Regions from separate parts of the Mesorhizobium sp. LNHC229A00 genome, predicted to be linked through region 1. Evidence: predicted binding sites of a transcription regulator. Region 1 holds the regulator's gene; each other region holds the start of a gene.
What was found. Region 1 encodes PhoB, which activates phosphate uptake and scavenging genes when phosphate is short. Its sites were predicted from a motif close to TGTCATNNANCTGTCAT; they were not measured.

Region 1 (4,819 bases):
TGGTCCATCGCCGGAACCCTGTCAACATCGATTATGACGGATTTTGAGGTGCCGGAAGCCTTTTTTCGAGCCTCGCAATAAATAAATGACAGCCCCAGCCGCTTCTGCCAGTATTCGACCTGTTGCCGAGGGTGTTCGAGGAGGCGTCAAGAACCGCGGCGACGGGGAGGGAAATCATGTCGGTCGGAATCCGCCACGACGATCTGCGCCGGCGCAATCGAGCAATGGTGATTGGAGCCGTGCGCCGGGGTGGCCAGCCCTCGCGCACCGAGATCGCCGCCACCACCGCCCTCAGCCACTCGACTATATCGGCGATATCAGCCGACCTGATCGGCGAAGGTATCCTGAGCGAAGGCAAGCCGAACGAGGCCGGCTCACTGAAACGCGGCCGGCCGCAGGTTGGCCTTGGCCTCAACCCCGAGGCCGCGGCGGTCATGACCGTGGTGCTGTCGCTGAATTTCCTCTCCGTCGCCGTCATCGACTACGCCGGCCAGGTGATATCGGAGGAGCAGCGCCGGCTGGACACGCTGACCATGTCGCGCGAGGCGCTGATCGGCGAATGCGTGGCCATCGTCCGGCGCCGCCTCGAGGATCCCGACCTCGACGTCGCCAGCATCGCCCGCATCGCGCTGGCGATCCAGGGCATCACCGACACCGAGGCGCGCGCCATGCTGTGGTCGCCGATCACGCCCCAGACGGACATTGCCTTCGCCGATATACTCGAAGCCGAATTCGGCATCCCCGCCACCATGGAGAACGACTGCAACATGATGGCGGTGGCGCTGCGCTGGCGCGACCCCGAGCGCTACCGCGACGACTTCATCGCCATCCTGCTCTCGCACGGCATCGGCATGGGCCTAGTGCTGAAGGGCGAGCTGTTCACAGGCACCCATTCCTCGGGCGGCGAGTTCGGCCACATGATCCATCGCCCGGGCGGCGCGCTCTGCCGCTGCGGGCGGCGCGGCTGCGTCGAGGCCTATGCCGGCAACTATGCCATCTGGCGCAATGCAGGACAGATGGGTGAGGACGCCAAACCGGTCGACGTCAGCGACGCCGACATGCGTGCATTGGCGGCCACGGCGCGCGAAAGAGACGGACCGGAACGCGAGGCCTATCGCAAGGCCGGGGAGGCGCTGGGCTATGGGCTTGGCAGCCTGTTCGCGCTGATCGATCCGGCGCCCGTTGCGATGGTCGGCGTCAGCGCCGCCGCCTTCGATCTGATCGAGCCGGCCTTGCGCGAGGCCATCGCCCAGACCGCCGGCGGCCAGCATTCGACGTCGATTTCCTTCGATACAGAGCCGAACGAATTGCCGCTGATCCGCGAGGGCTGCGCCATGCGCGCGCTCACCTTCGTCGACCAGGAGATCTTCGCGCCGGGCGTGCAGGTGAGATCCGGCAAGAACGTGGCCTGATCTCAATCCTCGCGGATCGCGTAGCCTGCGCCACGGATGGTGCGTATCACATCGGGCATGCGGCCATTGTTTACCGCCTTGCGCAGGCGGCCGACATGCACATCCACGGTGCGCTCGTCGATGTAGATCGTCTCGCCCCAGACATTGTCGAGCAACTGGCTGCGCGAGAATACGCGGCCGGGATGGCGCATCATGAATTCGAGCAGGCGGAACTCGGTCGGTCCGAGCCGGATCTCGCTCTTCTTGCGATAGACCCGGTGCGATTCGCGGTCGAGCACGATGTCGCCGACCTTGAGCACGCTGGACAACACTTCCGGCTTGGCGCGGCGCAGCAGTGCCTTGACCCGGGCCATGAATTCCGGCGTCGAGAACGGCTTGACCAGATAGTCGTCGGCGCCGGTCGAGAGGCCGCGCACGCGGTCGCTCTCCTCGCCGCGCGCCGTCAGCATGATGATCGGCAACCGCTCCGTCTCGGGCCGCATACGCAGGCGCCGACAGAGTTCGATGCCGGAAACCGCCGGCACCATCCAGTCGAGCACCAGGAGGTCGGGCACGTTTTCCTGGAGGCGGATCTCGGCTTCGTCGCCGCGTGTCACCACCTCGACCTGGTAACCCTCGGACTCCAGATTGTAGCGGAGGAGCACGCCCAGCGGCTCCTCGTCCTCCACCACCATGATGCGTGGCGCGATCATCGATTGATCATCCCTGCCGTCAAGCCGCCGGCACCGACATCGCCGTCTCGTCCTGCTTCGGACGGTTGGCGGGCAGTTGCGTGCCGGTCAGCACATAATACGCATTCTCGGCAATGTTGGTCACATGATCGCCGATGCGTTCGAGATTCTTGGCGCAGAACAAAAGATGCGTGCAAGCCGTGATGTTGCGGGGATCCTCCATCATGTAGGTCAGGAGTTCGCGGAAGACCGAAGTGTATTTGACATCGATGCGTTCGTCGTCATTCCTGAGCTTGGCGAGGGCGGCGGCATCGCCGGCCGCATATTCCTCGACCACGCCCTGCACCTGGATCAGCACCAGCTGCGCCATGGAGTCTATGGAATGCGACAGGTCGCGCGGCGTGGCGGTGAGGCCGACGGAGCCGACGCGCTTGGCGATGTTCTTGGCAAGGTCGCCGATGCGTTCGAGATCGCCCGCCATGCGGATCGAGCCGACCACATGACGCAGATCGTCGGCCATCGGCTGGCGCTTGGCGATCAGGGTGATGGCGCGATCATCGAGTTCGCGCTGGCGCGCGTCCATGATGGCGTCGTCGGAGACGACGCGCTGTGCCAGCGCGTTGTCGGAATTCAGCAGCGCCTTGGTGGCGCCGCCGACCATAATGCCGGCGAGATCGCCCATGTCGCTGATCAGCCTGCTGATCTGTCCGAGATCCTCGTCGAAGGCTGCGACTGTGTGTTCGGCCATGATCCTGGTCCTCGTATGCGTGAGATCAGCCGAAGCGGCCGGTGATATAGTCCTGCGTGCGCTTCTCGCGAGGCGACGTGAAGATCTTCTCGGTCTTGTCGAATTCGACCAGCTCGCCCAGATACATGAAAGCCGTCTGCTTCGAGACGCGCGCGGCCTGCTGCATGTTGTGGGTGACGATGACGATTGTGTAGTCGGCCTGCAACTCGTCGATCAATTCCTCGATCTTCGCGGTCGACAATGGGTCGAGCGCCGACGCCGGCTCATCGAGCAGGATGACCTCCGGCTTCACCGCCACCGTGCGGGCGATGCAAAGCCGCTGCTGCTGGCCGCCGGACAGGCTGAGGCCGCTGGCATTGAGCTTGTCCTTGACCTCGTTCCAGAGCGCGGCGCGTTTCAACGCCTGCTCGACACGGCCGTCCATCTCGGCCTTGCCGATCTTCTCATAGAGCCGGACGCCGAAGGCGATGTTCTCATAGATCGACATCGGGAACGGCGTCGGCTTCTGGAACACCATGCCGATCTTGGTGCGCAACAGGTTGAGGTCCTGCGAGCGGTCGAGAACGTTCTGGCCGTCGAGCAGCACCTGACCCTCGGCGGTCTGCTTGGGGTAGAGCTCGTAGATGCGGTTGAAGACGCGCAGCAGCGTCGACTTTCCGCAACCCGACGGTCCGATGAAGGCAGTCACGCTGCGCTCGGGCAGCGACAAGGTGATGTCCTTCAGCGCCTTCGACTGGCCGTAGTAGAAATTGAGGTTCTTGACCTCGATCTTCGCCTTGGCGGCTGCCTCGGCGGCAATCGTCATGTCTGGAGACAACATCTGGCTCATTTGTCCTCTCTGCGTCCGGTCAGGCTGCGCGCAAAGATGCTGAGCGCGAGAACCGTCAATGTGATTATGAGTGCGCCGGTCCAGGCCAGTTGCTGCCATTCTTCGTAGGGGCTGAGAGCGAACTGGAAAATGGTGACCGGCAGGCTGGCCATCGGCGCGTTGAGGTTGCTCGACCAGAACTGGTTGTTCAGTGCCGTGAAAAGAAGTGGCGCGGTCTCGCCGGAGATGCGGGCGATCGACAGCAATATGCCGGTGACGATGCCGGACAGTGCCGCGCGGTAAGCGACCGACTTGATGACCACCCAGCGCGGCGCGCCGATCGCGGTGCCGGCTTCGCGCAAGGCGTTCGGCACCAGGTTGAGCATGTCCTCGGTGGTGCGCACGACCACGGGGATGACCAGGATAGCCAGCGCGACGGCGCCGGCGATGGCCGAGAAATGCCCCATCGGCCGCACCATCAATTCGTAGACGAAAAGGCCGATGATGATCGACGGCGCTGACAGCAGGATGTCGTTGATGAACCGCACCACGGTGGTGAGCTTGGAGAAACGGCCATATTCGGCCATGTAGGTGCCGGCGAGGACACCGATCGGCGTGCCGACGATGACGGCGATGACGGTCATCACCACGCTGCCATAGATGGCGTTGAGCAGGCCGCCCGCATCGCCGGGGGGCGGCGTCATCCGCGTGAAGACGTCAAGGGACAGCCCGGCGGCGCCTTTGTAGACCAGTGCGCCGAGGATCAGTGCCAGCCAGGCAAGCCCGATGCCCGCGGCGACGACGCACAGCGTCATCATCACCGAGTTTCTGGTCTTGCGGCGGCTGTGAAGCGACGAGGCTGTCGACATCGGTCAGGCTCCGGTGCGGGCGTCGATGCGCATCAGCATGTAGCGTGCGATGGCAAGGATGAGGAAGGTGATGACGAACAGGATCAGGCCGAGCGCCACCAGCGACGACGTGTAGAGATCGCCGACGGCTTCGGTGAATTCATTGGCGATGGTCGCGGAGATTGTCGTTGCCGGCGCGAACAGCGAGGTAGAGATGCGATGCGCGTTTCCGATGACGAAGGTTACCGCCATGGTTTCGCCAAGCGCGCGGCCGAGGCCGAGCATGACGCCGCCCATGATGCCGATGCGGGTGTAGGGGATGACGACGCGGC
Region 2 (4,819 bases), on a different contig from region 1:
TGGTGACCGCGACATTGGCGACCTTCTTGAAGAACGCACGGATAGACACGGCGTTGGTGGTGTCGTCGGCGCCCTGGTCGATGACCTTCAGCACATCGTCGGGGCCGATGATCGACGCGGTGACCTGCACGCCGCCAGTGCCCCAGCCATAAGGCATCGGCATTTCGCGCGAGGCGAACGGCACCTGATAGCCGGGGATGGCGATGCCCTTGAGGATCGCCCGGCGGATCATCCTTTTGGTCTGCTCGTCGAGATAGGCGAAGTTGTAGGTGGCGATGTCTGTCGGTTGCGCAGTCATTCCGCTGCCTCCTTTTTTTCTTCCGCCTTCGCTGGATTTTCGCGAGCTTCGTACTCGGCGCGGATGCGGCGCACGAGGTCGAGTTCGGCCTGGAAGTCGACATAGTGCGGCAGCTTCAGATGCTCGACGAAGCCGGTCGCCTGGACATTGTCGGAATGCGAGATGACGAATTCCTCGTCCTGGGCGGCGGCGACGATGTCCTCGCCGAGTTCTGAGGCACGCAGCGCCCGGTCGCAGAGCGCCATGGCCATCGCCTTGCGCTCGCTCTGGCCGAAGACGAGGCCGTAGCCGCGGGTGAATTGCGGCGGCGCCTTGGCCGAGCCCTTGAACTGGTTGACCATCTGGCATTCGGTGACGCGCACCGTGCCGAGCGGCACGGCGAAGGGCAGTTCGGGAACGTCGAGTTCCAGCTCGACCTCGCCGATGCGGATTTCGCCGACAAAGGGATGATTGCGGGCATAGCCGCGCTGGGTGGAATAGCCGAGCGCCAGCAGAAAACCCTCGTCGCCGCGCGACAGCGCCTGCAGGCGGATGTCACGCGCCATCGGGAATTCCAGCGGCTCGCGCGTGATGTCGCCGGGCACATGATCGCCAGGCATCTGGCCATCCGGTTCGATCAGGCCTTCACGGGCGAGGATCGCCGAGACGCGCGGCATCGCCTGCGCTTCCGTCTCGCGCCGCAAGGGCTCGGCGACATCGGCACCGGCGGCGAGCTCGGGGTCGAGCAGGCGGTGCGTGTAGTCGAAGGTCGGACCAAGCAACTGGCCACCGGGCAGGTCCTTGTAGGTCGCCGACACACGCCGCTCGACCAGCATGGTGCCGGTGTCGATCGGTCTGGAATAGCCGAAGCGCGGCAGCGTGGTGCGGTAGGCGCGCACCAGGAAAATCGCCTCGATCATGTCGCCGCGCGCCTGAACGATGGCCAGCGCGGCCAATTCCCTGTCATAGAGTGAGCCTTCGCTCATCACCCTGTCGACGCCGAGCGCCAGCTGTTCGACGATCTGGTCGAGGCGAAGTGCGGGCACCGAGCGGTCGCCGCGCCGGCGGTCGGCAAGCAGGCTGTGGGCGTTGGCAATGGCGGCTTCGCCACCTTTTACGGCGACATACATCTTACGCCTCCATCGTCTTGATACGCGTCGTGCGCGGCAGGCAGGCTATGCCGTCAGATGTGGCGAGGACGATGTCGACGCCGCGCGGAAAGCGCCTGATATTCTGCTTCCACTGCTCGACGAAATGGCGCGGCATCCGTGCCGGCGCGATCGTGGCGCTGGTTTCGATACCCGGGCCTTCCAGCAACAGCGGGGTCCCTGAAGTGAGATCGCCGACCTGCAGGATCAGCGTCGTCGATCGGTCGGGATAATCCTGCGTGCCCTGCGAAAAACCGTCGAGCGCCATCATCTCGGCCGGCGTGGCAACAAACGCGAAATGCGCGTCGGGCGGCGTGTTGGCCAGCGGCGCGCCCGTATGGAAACCAAGCCAGGACCCGATCGCGGCGGAGGCATGGAGGGCAGGGTCGAGCCAGAGCGGCGTGTCGTTGTCGCATAGCGCCAGTGCCACGGCGCCCGATGTCGCCGAGAGCGGAGCCGGTGGGCGGGCCAGGGCCGGCAAGGGCTGGAAGCTGCCCGGCCGCGCCATGGCATCCATGACGGCCCGAAACACGGTCTGAGCGTTGAAGACCGGATCGGCGAAACCGCCCTCGATCGATTGCGCAGCGATATCCATCAATCTTCTCCGCGAACCATGGTGAAGAAATCCACCTTCGTTGCCGCCGTCTCGGCGCGGCGTTTTTCGTGGGCAGCGGTGAGAGCCGAGCGTAAAGGCGTAATGAGCCTGGTCTCGACCTCGGTGCGGCGGGCAGGGTCCTGCCAGAGCGCGTCGGCTATTGCTCCCAGCTTCGCCTTCTGCTTGTCGCGGCCAAGCGCGTAGCAATGGCCGACCTGCCCGGATGGCAGCCGGACAGTGGCACGCGTGACGGTCGCCTCGCCGAAATTGAAGGGCGCGCCGCCGCCGCCGATGCGGCCACGCAGCGTGACCAGGCCCGTCTCGGGACCGCGCAGAAGTTCGGCTTGCGAAGGCAGGCCGGACTCGTTCCAGAGCCGGACGATGTCTTCGCCGCTCGATTGCGCCAACGTCGCCATGGCGGCCTTGCGCTCGGCCTGGTCGCGGGCTTCCTGTCCTCGCATCGCCAATTTCCTCTTCATTATATTTGTCTATTGATATAGACAACTATACAAATTATACCTAATACCTAGCGCGAGTCCATGACGGGTGGATGACATCTGACGGAAAGCGGGGGCAATCCATGAGCGAACGACAGCAAGCCGACAGCATCGAGCGACGCAGCGGCGTCTCACTGTGGCGCCAGATCGCCGACAGGATCCTGCAATCGATCGCTGCCGGCGATTTCGCCGAAAATGCCGCGCTGCCGCCGGAGGTGGCACTGGCCGAACACTATGGCGTCAACCGTCACACGGTGCGCAGCGCCATATCGGCGCTTGTGCAGGAAGCGGTGCTGCGGGCCGAGCAGGGACGCGGCACCTTCGTCCTGTCGCGCAAGCGGCTGTCATATCCGATTGGCGCGCGGACACGCTTTTCAACTGGCCTGCAGGGGCAGACGTCGGAACGGCACATCGTGCTGCTCGCTTCGTCGGTCGAGCCCGCCAGCCAGCGCGTGGCCGAAGGCCTTGGCCTTGCCAGGGGCGCCGAGGTGATCCGGTTGGAGACACGCGGCGAGGCTGACGGACGGCCGGTGTCGCGCGCCGCCGGATGGTTCGATGCCAGACGCTTTGTCGGGATCGACAAGGCGATGGCGCAAACCGGTTCTATCACCGCCTCGCTCGCACGTTTCGGTATCGACGATTATCTCAGGCAATCGACCGTGCTCTCGGCGCGCCATGCCGACGCCGCCGATCTCGCCGATCTCGACCTGCAGCCGGGCGCCATCGTCCTGGTCACGGTGGCGGTCAACGTCACGCCCGACGGCCAGCCAATCCAGTTTTCGGAGTCGCGTTTTCCGGCCGAGCGAGTGGAGTTGAAGCTGTCGGCGCTGTGACGCCTGGCTATCCGATCTCGATCACGGCCTTGATCAGGCCCGACTTTTCGTGGGCCCAGCGTGCGAGATCGCCTGGCGTATCGGCCAGCGTGGTGCGGTGGGTGACAAGCTTGGACAACGGCACGGCACCATTGCGGATCGAGGCCGCGACATGGTCGAAGTCGGCGCGCAACGCATTGCGGCTGCCGATCAATGTCATTTCTCGCTTGTGGAACTCGGGATCGGAAAAGGCAATGTCGTCCTTGACGACGCTGACCAGTACCAGCGCTCCGCCATGCGCGACGTGGGCGAAGGCCGATTGCACCGATCGCGTGTTGCCGGTGGCGTCGAAGACCACGTCGAAGCCTTCGCTGCCGGTCGCATCACGCACCAGATCGGACACGGGTGCTTGCGAGCCGTCGAGAATCGAAAAGCCGAGTTCACTCACCGCGAAGACCAGTCTTTCGGTGCTCATATCGAGAAGTGTCACATCCAACCCGGCAATGCGGGCGAAGATGGCGGTGCCGAGCCCGATCGGCCCGGCTCCGATGACCAGAGTGCGGGCGCCAGGCTCGGCCCGGGCGCGCCGGACGGCATGCGCCCCGATGGCCAGGAATTCGACGGCGGCGGCGTCGGCGAGCGACAGGCCGTTGGTGGGATAGAGATTCTCAGCCGGCACCAGGATCTGTTCGCACATGGCGCCGTCGCGGTGCACGCCGAGCACTTCGATCCTGACACAGCAATTGGGCTTGCCATGCCGGCAGGCGATGCATTTGCCGCAGGAAAGATAGGGGTTGACGATCACCGGTTCGCCAAGGGCGAGGTCGACGCCTTCGCCCCGCTCGATCACGGTGCCGGAGACTTCATGGCCCATGACGCGGGGATAGGCGAGGAAAGGGTGCTTACCCTCGAAGATATGGTAGTCGGTGCCGCAGATGCCGACATGACTGACCGCCACCAGAGCCCAGCCGGGAGGCGGGGCGCCGGGAGCCGGGTGGTCTTCGACAACAAGGTCGCCGGGCGAGCGGCAGACGACGGCTTTCATGCTTTGATCCAGTCTGTTCAAGAAATCGCCGGCCCGCGCCAGGCCGGCGATCGATTGGAATGCGTCATTTGCCGCGGCGGCGCAGTCCGTCGAAGTAGACGATGATGATGATCAGCGCGCCGGTGATGATGCGCTGCCAGAACGAGTTGACGTTGAGCAGGTTGGCGCCGTTGTTGATGGTGGCCAGGATGAAGGCGCCAAGCAGCGGCCCGTGCACGGAGCCGACCGCGCCGAACAGCGAGGTGCCGCCGATGACCGAAGAGGCGATCGCCTGCAACTCCCAGCCCTCGGCCTGGGTCGGGTTGCCGATGCCGATGCGGGCGGCGAGCAGCACGCCGACGAAGGCCGCGCACAGGCCGGAAAGCGTATAAGCCATGTAGATGGTGCGCTGGACATTGACGCCGGACAGGCGCGAGGCCTCGGCGTTGGATCCGACCGAAAAGAG
Region 3 (4,819 bases), on a different contig from region 1:
GCAACCTTCTCGGGCGGCGAGCAGCAGCGTGTCAACATCGCGCGCGGCTTCATCACCGAGCACCCCATCCTGCTGCTCGACGAGCCGACCGCATCGCTCGACGCGACGAACCGCGACGTGGTGATCGAACTCATCGCCGCCAAGAAGGCGGCTGACGTTGCCCTGCTCGGCATCTTCCACGATCACGATGTGCGCGAGGCGGTGGCCGACCGCATCATCGACGTCACCGCCTTCGCTCCGGGAAAACTCGCCGCATGACCAGGAAGCTATCGGAGACGCCGCTGGTTCACCCGACGGCGGAGGTGCACAACTCGACACTCGGCCGCTGGACCGAGATCGCCGACCGCAGCCGGGTTTCGGAAAGCGAGCTCGGCGACTATTCCTACATGATGCAGGACTGCGCGGTCTGGTGCGCGACGATCGGCAAGTTTGCCAACATCGCCGCCAGCGTGCGCCTCAACGCCACCAACCACCCGACCTGGCGGCCGACGCTCCACCACTTCACCTATCGCGCCTCCGACTATTGGGACGACGCCGAGCATGAGAGTGAATTCTTCGCTGAGCGCCGCGCCAAGCGCGTCACCATCGGCCACGACACCTGGCTCGGCCACGGCTCGACCGTCCTGCCCGGCGTCACCATCGGTGACGGCGCCGCCGTTGGCGCCGGAGCGGTCGTCTCGAAAGACGTCGCGCCCTACACCATCGTCGCCGGGGTACCGGCAAAACCGATCCGCGAGCGCTTCGACCGCCGCACCGCCGCGCGCTACCAGGCGCTTGCCTGGTGGGACTGGGATCACGCAAGGCTGCGCGCCGCGCTCGACGATTTTCGGGAGCTGACGGCCGAAGCATTTTTGGAGAAATACGAGGAAAGTGCATCGGGCAAAGGGGCATAGCCCTCACATCTTCGCCAGATCGCCGGCTTGTTCATATCCTTGACACAGGACTCGGACAGGACGCGATCTCCTTCAAGGAGATCGCCATGCTCGACACCATCAAACCCTCGCTCGCCGGATTCTTCGCCGGCTCCAACCCGGCGTCGCCGGCGCATCTTGGCACGCGCTACGATTCCTCAGGCAACTTCCTCCTCGAGCCGGGCAACACCGTCGTCAGCCATCTAGTCGGCGGCTCGCATTCGGAAGCGGTGGTGTTGGCCGTCCGCGAGAAGATGCTGGCGATGCCTGATGCCGACCGCCTCGCCTTCACGCCGGTCTCCAGCCTGCACATGACGCTGTTCCAGGGCATCATCGAATATCGCCGCCGCTTGCCTTACTGGCCGCAGGACGTGCCGCTCGACACCAGCATCGACGCCATGACCCGCCTCTATCTGGGGCGCTTGAAAGGGTTCGAGGGCTTCGGCCCATTCAACATCAAGGTGGTCGAGATCGTGCCGACCGGCCTCACCGTCGCCGGCGCGACGGACGAGGATGTGCGCATCATGCGTCAATGGCGCGATGCGCTCGCGGTGCCGTTCGGCTACCGCCATCCCGATCACGACACCTACGTCTTCCACATCACCTTCGCCTATCAGATCCAGCGCCTTGATGACGATGGAGCCGCCGCGTGGCAGGCGCGGGTTGACGATTGCCTGGCGCTTTTCGCGCGCCAGGCGCCGGTGATCGAGATCAAGGCTCCCGCCTTCTGCGCATTCCGCGACATGAAGCATTTCGAGGAATTGCTGGTGCTCGGCTGATCGCCCGCCAGGCGCCAATGCATGTCGCCGAAAGTGACCTCGGTGTCGGGAGAACGACATGCATAAAAACAAAAGACCTGAAGCGCGACGCGCTTCAGCCGTCGCCCCTGTGGAGCGTAACAAAACTGACATCATCGCGACACGGCAGGTTCATGTGGCTGCGTTAGGCGAGTGCCTGACGATCAATATGGACCGGACTGGAACCAGCCCATGTCAGCAAGCTCTGCCACACTCGAAATCCGCGGCGTCAGCCGACGATTTGGCAAGAACACTGCCGTCAGCGACGTCAGCATCTCGATCCCGCAGGGGCAGATGGTCGGCGTCATCGGTCGTTCGGGCGCCGGCAAGTCAACTCTTCTTCGCATGATCAACCGTCTTGTCGACCCCAGCCAGGGGTCGATTTTTTTTGACGGCGCCGAGGTCTCCCAGCTGCGCGGCTCGCCGCTGCGGCGCTGGCAGCGCGACTGCGCCATGATCTTCCAGCAGTTCAACCTGGTGCCGCGCCTCGACGTGCTGACCAACGTGCTGCTCGGCAAACTGAACCACCGTTCGACCCTGTCCAATCTTCTAGGCATGTTTTCGCGCGCCGAGTGCGCCGAGGCGGTCGCCGCGCTCGAGCGGCTCGACATCGCCCGCACCGCACTTCAGCCCGCCGGTACGCTGTCGGGCGGCCAGCAGCAGCGCGTCGCAATCGCCCGCGCCATGATGCAGCAGCCCAGGGTGATCCTCGCCGACGAGCCGATCGCCTCGCTCGACCCGCTCAACGCCAAGGTGGTGATGGATTCGCTGCAGGACATCAACCTGCGCGAAGGCATCACCGTTGTCACCAATCTGCATACGCTCGATACCGCCCGCACCTATTGCAACCGCATCATTGGCATGGCCGCCGGCAAGGTCGTCTTCGACGGCCCGCCCGAAGAGCTCGACCGCCAAGCCGTGCGTCTTGTCTATGGCGCCGACAGCAATGGCGGCGAGATATCGGAGGTCATCACCTCCACCAGTGTTGCCTTCAAGCAGAAGATCGCCGCATCCGCCGGACCGCTCGAACCCGCATTCCCGGGATACTGAGCCCATTACGGGCCAAAAGTGAGCAGCCTGGATCGTCCGCCCGCGTCAAGGGCACTTGTCAAGATCAAGAACGCTGCCGGCGCGGGGCCGGAACCTACAGGAGAGATAACAGATGTTCAGGAAGATGGTTTTCAGCGCCGTTTCGGTGCTCGCCATGGCCACCAGCATGGCCCATGCCGCCGACATGAAAGAATTTCGCGTCGGCATTCTCGGCGGTGAAAACGAAACCGACCGGCTGCGCAACTACCAGTGCCTGGCCGATCACCTGAAGGCAGAGTTTGGCTTCGAGAAGGTCTCGCTGTTCCCCGCCGCCGACTATGACGGCGTCATCCAGGGCCTGCTCGGCGGGACGCTCGACTTCGCCGAACTCGGCGCTTCCGGCTACGCCAGCGTCTATCTCAAGGATCCGAAGGCGGTTACCCCGATCCTCACCACCAAGCAGACCGACGGCTCCACCGGCTACTATTCGATCGGGCTGGCGCTGAAGACGTCGGGGATCACCGACATCAAGTCGGCCAAGGGCAAGAGGCTCGGCTATGCCGATCCGGATTCGACCTCCGGCTATCTGATCCCGCTGACCCAGATTCCGAAGGACACCGGTGCCTCGAATGAAACCTTCTTCGCTTCGACCCAGTTCAATGGCGGCCACGAAAACAACGTCCTGGCCGTGCGTGACGGCAAGGTCGACGTCGCGGTCGACGATTCCTCGGGCATCGGCGACTTCAAGAACGGCTACACCTCCGGCACATTCCACAAGGAAGTCGCCAAGGGCGCCGTCGACCCCAACGACTTCGTCGAAGTCTGGCGCTCGGGCCTGATCCCGAACGGCCCGCTTGTCGTGCGCACCGCGATCGGCGACGACATGACCGCCAAGCTGACCACCTTCTTCACCGATCTGCCCAAGAAGGACAAGGCTTGCTTCGAAGGCGTCGAGGGTGGCGATTTTACCGGCTATGTTCCGGTGAAGCCGGACTTCTACAGCGTCATCGTCGAAGCCCGTAAGGCAGCTATCGGCGGCTAACGGCGAAATTGCAAAAGGGCGGTACCTGAAGTACCGCCCTTTTTGCATCTCCCATCATGACCCTTTCCGTGACAGCCCCCTCCGGCGACACCCACCAGATGGCCGCTGCCTGGCGACGCCAGACGTCGCTGCGCCGGTTCTATACCGTGCTCGGCGTCGGCCTGCTGCTCGCCGCCATGTTCGCCAGCATGTGGTTCGCCGACGAAGCCAACGCCGGGCACTTCTTCGACCGGCTGCCGCATATTCTGGATTTCCTGAGCTGGCTGGTCCCCAAGGACTGGAACGACGTCTGGCGGGCTCTGTTCGATATCGCCTCGCCGCACGACACCGGCACCCAGGAATTCAACTTCCCGCTTGGCCGCGTCCACGTCTGGGGCGATTTCTACATCCCCGAATATTTCGAACTGATGCTGACCACCGTCAACGTCGCGCTGGTCTCGACCTTCATCGGCTTTGTCTTCGCGGTGCCATTTTCCTTCACCGCGGCGCGCAACCTGACACCCCATCCGGCACTGAGGCTGGTGGTCAAGCGCTTCATGGAATTGCTGCGCGCCTTTCCCGAAATCGTCATCGCCGGCCTGTTCGCGGCCATCGTCTCGACCGGTCCGATCGCCGCCGTCATCGCCATCGGCCTGCATTCCATCGGCGCGCTCGGCAAGCTGTTCTACGAGATCAACGAGAACATCGACATGCGAGCCGAGGAAGGCCTGCGCGCGGTCGGCGCCAACTGGTTCGAGCGGGTTCGCTTTGCCGGCCTGCCGCAGGTGTTGCCCAACTTCATGTCGTACACGCTGCTGCGCGTGGAGATCAACGTCCGCGTCTCGACCATCATCGGCGCCGTGGGCGGCGGTGGCATCGGCGAGGAGCTGAAGCTTTCCATCTCACGCGGCTTCGGCGCCAAGACGCTGGCTTTGGTGCTGCTCCTGTTCACCACCATCTTCATCATCGACCAGTTTTCCGCCTGGCTTCGGCGCAAGCTGGTCGGCGAACAAGCCTTTATGATGGGGGCTTAGGCCATGACCCCGAAAAGTGGCATTCGG
Region 4 (4,819 bases), on a different contig from region 1:
TGCGCAGGATGGCTTTTCGCAGCCAGCGCATGCCGAACAGGATGAGCAGCACCCCGACGACGAACTGCAGCGTGGTGATCGGGACCAGCGCCAGCAGCGGACCGAAGGCCAGCACCAGGGCCGCCAGCACAGCCAGCGCCAGCGCGGCGCCGGTCAATGCCGGGCGCCAGCTGCGTGTCACCCCCACCGCCAGTACGATGGTGAAAGCTTCGACGACCTCGACCAGGGAGGCGAGAAATGCCGCCGTGATTATCGAGAGGACGGGTGTCAGTGTCTGCATGGAGTTTCCTGTCTGGCTCGACCTCATTTCGAGTTCGCGGATCGTAATCCAGAATCACCCCACGCGGCCAGCAGCCCGGAGCGTTTCCAGCGGCAGCGCAAGCAGGCGGGTGAAACAAGGCAGATCAGATCAGGCCCGACATGTCGGAAAAGGCCATGGCCTTGCGCAGCACTTCCGCGAAACGTTCGCCGGCCACTTCGCGCGGACCGCTGTTGTCGATCGACGTGACGCCAGGGCCGGACAAGCTCATATTGGCGCTGCGCGCCAGCCGCGCCAGCACCTCGCCGCGCGACTCGCGGCCGCGCATCGCCAGCCGCTCCGCCAGCACCTCGGGCGAAGCGGTGATCTCGACGACGGCCAGATTGGCATAGCGCTCGCGCAAGGCGGGGATGATCGCGCGCGACACGTTGGCCACGGCGACATGTCCATTGGTGACAGACCAGTCGACATCGGCAGGCAGGCCATAGCGCAGGCCATGCGCTTCCCAGGAGATGGCGAAGGCGCCGTCAGCCTCGGCCTCCGCGAAGGCGGCGTCGGCCAGCGTATCGTGGTCCTCGCTCGCCGTATCGCTCGGCCTGGTGATGACGCGGCGCACGAACTCCAGCTGCGTCTCGTCGGCAAAGAGCGCCTTGGCATAGCCTATGACCGTGTCCTTGCCGGCGCCGCTGGGGCCCACGACAGCGACGAAGACGCCGTGGCGGATCGGGAAGGTTTCGGCGGACAGTTCGCGCTCGATCGAGGCCGACACCATCATGCCACCCGGCATCCCTGCCGCCAGACGGTGCGTACGACCGGAACATGATCGTCGACGCGCACGCGCACCAGATCGGCGCGACGGCCCTGCTCGATGACGCCGCGGTCGTCGAGGCCGACGGCCCGCGCCGGGTTCTTCGAAACCATGGCGACGGCCCGCGGCAGCGAAATACCTTCGACCATGTCGCCGAGGAAGAAGGCCGACTGGATCAGGCTGAAGGGAATGTAGTCGGACGACAGGATGTCGAGCAGGCCGTCACTGGCCAAGGTGCGTGCCGAGACATTGCCCGAATGCGAGGCGCCGCGCATGACATTGGGCGCCCCCATCAGCACCCCAAGCCCGGCGGCCTTCGAGGCACGCGCCGCTTCCTCGGTGGTCGGGAACTCGGCGACCCGCACACCCTGCTCGATGGCCTCCTCGACATGAGCCGACGTCGCATCGTCGTGGCTGGCGAGCACGATGCCGCGCTCCCGGCAGGCGGCGGCGATGAAGACGCGGTTCGGCCCGGAGTTGCGTGACGATTCGTCCATCCGCTTCTCGCAGAATTTCTGGAAATCGCGATCCGAGAGTTTCAGCTTGCGCTGGTAGTAGTAGGCATAGGTTTCAAGATTGACGAACTGGCGCTGGCCCGGTGCGTGGTCCATCAGCGACGCCAGCTTGACTCGTTCGTCACCGTCGAAATTGGCGAATGCGTTGAGGCAATCCGGCGCTGAAACCTCGCAGCGAAGGTGCAGGAAGTGATCGGCCCGCAAACGATCCTGCGCGACGCTGTCCTCGATCGCATCGGCCAGCTTGCGTATGTCGTCCAATGTCAGGTCGGCGTCCTCGTCCATGCCGACGCGCAAGGCATCGAGCACGGTCGTGATGCCGGCGGTCGCCACCTGCGCGTCATGGGCGAGCACCGCGGCGATCGGGTTCCAGCGCACTTTCGGCCGCGGCGCATAATGGCCCTCGAGATGGTCGGTGTGGAGTTCGACCAGCCCTGGAATGATGAAGTCGCCGCCCATGTCCTCGCCGGTCCGGGCCGAACCGGCATCGATGCCCGCGATCAAGCCATCGCGCAGCACCAGTGAGCCTTCGACGATCTCGTCGGCAAGAACGATGCGGGCGTTGGAAAGAACAGTTTCGGCGGTCATTGCGGGTAGTCCTTGGTCTTGCAGTCGGGTTTCGTTCAGGCGATTTTTCGGGCCGGGCGGCGTCCGAGCGCGTGCTGGGAAAGCACCATGAACGGCGCACCGGGCTCGGGTTCGATAAACAATGTCAGCGCGTCCACGAGCACGGGCTGGCGCAACACATCGGCGAAAAGGCTGTCGATGGCGGCGCGCAGGCGAGGGCTTTCCCGTGGGCCGGCCCGCCCCGACAGGGTCATGTGGAAGCGGAAGGTCTCGAAGACATAGGGATAGCCCCATTGGCAGAGATTGCGAAACTCGACCGGCTTCAGCGAATCCGGGCTGCGCCGCTCGATCTCGGCCTCGGACAGCGGCGCGCGAAACCGATCGAAATCGCGTACCACATTGTCGGCGAAGCGGTTGAGCGGCGGCAGCGGACCATCCGGCACCAGCGCGAAGAAGGTGTCGATCTGGCTGACGACCAGGCGCGGGATCGTGACGACAGGCGTAACCTCGGCAAAATGATCCAGCGCCGCCCGGAGCGAGGTTTCGGTCTCCGTCGCAGCCAGGTGGAAGGGCGCCTTCAGCGTCGCGTGAAAGCCATAGCGGCGCGCCGAAGCGGTGTGGAAGGCCACTTCCGCCGCCGACAGATCGGCAACGGCCTCAACCGGCCTTGTCGCGGCGCCGAACGGATCGCGGCCCAGCCAATTCGCGGCGATGCGCGCCAGCGGCTCGTCCTGCCGGGGGGTGAAATAAATGGCATAACGCATGGGAAGTCCTCGTCAGAACTGTTGCCATAGGTGATTTCCATGACGGATTGACGAAGCTTTGACGGGTTTTAGAAGGCAAATCGACACTTCGGGTCCTTAGCCGACGATTTTTCCAAGCTGGACCAATAAATTCGGCCGGACGGCGACACGGTCAGGCCTTCATCAACCATTCGTGCTCGGGAGCATTGTGGAATTTCCACGTCCGCTTCGGTCCGGCCATCACGTTGAGGTAATAGAGGTCATAGCCGTGGCAGGCGGCACAGGGGTGATAGCCCTTGGGCACCAGCACCACATCGCCATCCTCGATCGCCATGGCTTCGTCCAGCGCGCGATGTCCGCTTTTGTCGGCATCGGTGTAGACGCGCTGGAAGGCAAAGCCCTGGGGCGGGTTGAGGCGATGGTAGTAGGTTTCCTCGAGATAGGACTCGGCAGGCAGGTTGTCCTGGTCGTGCTTGTGCGGCGGGTAGCTCGACGTGTGACCGCCGGGCGTGATGACCTCGACGACCAGCAACGAGTCGGCCGGCTGGCCTTCCGGCAGGATGTTGGTGACGTAGCGCGTGTTGGTGCCCTTGCCGCGCACCTCCTGGCCGAGATCGCCCGGTCCGATCACCCGGACCGGCAGGCCGCCGCCAAGACCGGGCGCCGAGCAGACGCCAAGTTCCAGCTCGGTATCGGCCGTCACCGACCAGTCCGATCCCTGCGGCACATAGACCGACCACGGCTTGCCATCGAAGGGCGACATGCGCTCGCCGAGCAGGCCGAGATCCTTGCCGCCGGCTTTCACGGTACCCTTGCCGGTCACGAACACTAGGCAGACTTCGCGGTCTTCCGTCTTTCCCGACGCGTTTTCGCCCGGCTTCAGCCGATGCAGGTCGAAACCGACATAGGTCCAGCCGGCGCTTTTCGGCGTCACATGGGCGACGCGGCCATGGCCCTTGTCGGCTTTGACGAGCAGTTTCGACATCGGGTTACTCCTTCGGTTCGGTCTCGCTTGCGGCCTTGCTCTCGTCCACCGGCTTGTAGAGATAGAAAAACTGCCAGATGGCGTAGCCGGCAAAACCGAGCGCGATGACGCCCCAGAACGGCGTGCCGGACGCGAACTCGATCACCGACCAGATCAGGCAGACGGCCACGACGGCGATGCGCCGCCACAGCGGGCGGAAGAACGGGTGTTCATAATCTTTCATCGCGCCATCCGAATTCAGCAATCCGTCCTCAGATAGACCGCGCCTCACGGCGAATCCAGTCTTCAGGCATTCGGAAAACCTTGCGTCTCCACCGTGTAGCCGGCTGATGTCATCACCCGCATCAGCTCCCTGTGGCCAACCTGCGCCATCTTCAACGGCGGGTTCTTCTTCGGGTCCTGTTCAGCCTCGACCACGAACCAGCCTTCATAGCCATGGTCGGCGAAGCGCTGCACGATGGCGCCGAAATCGAGCGATCCGTCGCCCGGCACGGTGAAGGCGCCGAGCGCCACCGCATCGAGGAAAGATTGCCTGGTGCGGTCGAGCTTCTCGATCACGCCCATGCGCACATCCTTCACATGGACGTGGCTGATGCGCTTGTGGTGGTTGTCGATGGCGCGCAGCACGTCGCCGCCGGCAAAGGCGAGGTGTCCGGCATCGAGCAGCAGTGGGATGCCTTCGCCCGAATGGCGAATGAAGGCATCGAGCTCCGGCTCGGTCTCGACCACAGCCGCCATGTGATGGTGATAGGACAGCGGCATGCCTTGCCCGGCGCACCATTCGCCGAATACGGTCAAGCGCCGCGCGTAGGCCTTCATCTCGTCGCCAGTGAGCTTCGGCTTGGTGGCGAGCGGCTTGGTACGGTCGCCCTGGATCGAGCGGCCGACCTCGCCATAGACGATGCAGGGCGCGTCGACCGCCTTGAACAGGTCGATCATCGG

Region 2: the regulator PhoB is predicted to act here: its motif matches at 2,560-2,576, upstream of phnF (phosphonate metabolism transcriptional regulator PhnF).
Region 3: the regulator PhoB is predicted to act here: its motif matches at 1,806-1,822, upstream of phnC (phosphonate ABC transporter ATP-binding protein).
Region 4: the regulator PhoB is predicted to act here: its motif matches at 2,953-2,969, upstream of X742_RS155975 (DUF1045 domain-containing protein).

What each region holds. Positions count from the first base shown of each region.
Region 1 covers NZ_AYWQ01000015.1:9,502-14,320, reverse strand. Annotated here, with positions in the region: gene X742_RS146230 (ROK family protein) at 177-1,412, shown strand; gene phoB (phosphate regulon transcriptional regulator PhoB) at 1,415-2,104, opposite strand; gene phoU (phosphate signaling complex protein PhoU) at 2,124-2,831, opposite strand; gene pstB (phosphate ABC transporter ATP-binding protein PstB) at 2,857-3,660, opposite strand; gene pstA (phosphate ABC transporter permease PstA) at 3,657-4,508, opposite strand; gene pstC (phosphate ABC transporter permease subunit PstC) at 4,512-4,819, opposite strand, start outside.
Region 2 covers NZ_AYWQ01000002.1:642,614-647,432, reverse strand. Annotated here, with positions in the region: gene X742_RS163410 (alpha-D-ribose 1-methylphosphonate 5-phosphate C-P-lyase PhnJ) at 1-298, opposite strand, end outside; gene X742_RS163415 (carbon-phosphorus lyase complex subunit PhnI) at 295-1,407, opposite strand; gene phnH (phosphonate C-P lyase system protein PhnH) at 1,409-2,020, opposite strand; gene phnG (phosphonate C-P lyase system protein PhnG) at 2,020-2,481, opposite strand; gene phnF (phosphonate metabolism transcriptional regulator PhnF) at 2,601-3,350, shown strand; gene X742_RS163435 (zinc-binding alcohol dehydrogenase family protein) at 3,358-4,374, opposite strand; gene X742_RS163440 (ABC transporter permease) at 4,439-4,819, opposite strand, start outside.
Region 3 covers NZ_AYWQ01000002.1:649,316-654,134, forward strand. Annotated here, with positions in the region: gene phnL (phosphonate C-P lyase system protein PhnL) at 1-258, shown strand, start outside; gene X742_RS163395 (DapH/DapD/GlmU-related protein) at 255-893, shown strand; gene X742_RS163390 (DUF1868 domain-containing protein) at 980-1,690, shown strand; gene phnC (phosphonate ABC transporter ATP-binding protein) at 1,901-2,758, shown strand; gene phnD (phosphonate ABC transporter substrate-binding protein) at 2,871-3,779, shown strand; gene phnE (phosphonate ABC transporter, permease protein PhnE) at 3,836-4,792, shown strand.
Region 4 covers NZ_AYWQ01000006.1:288,322-293,140, reverse strand. Annotated here, with positions in the region: gene X742_RS155960 (COG4280 domain-containing protein) at 1-280, opposite strand, end outside; gene phnN (phosphonate metabolism protein/1,5-bisphosphokinase (PRPP-forming) PhnN) at 405-1,034, opposite strand; gene X742_RS155970 (alpha-D-ribose 1-methylphosphonate 5-triphosphate diphosphatase) at 1,031-2,170, opposite strand; gene X742_RS155975 (DUF1045 domain-containing protein) at 2,206-2,913, opposite strand; gene iolB (5-deoxy-glucuronate isomerase) at 3,065-3,877, opposite strand; gene X742_RS155985 (DUF3329 domain-containing protein) at 3,882-4,100, opposite strand; gene iolE (myo-inosose-2 dehydratase) at 4,163-4,819, opposite strand, start outside.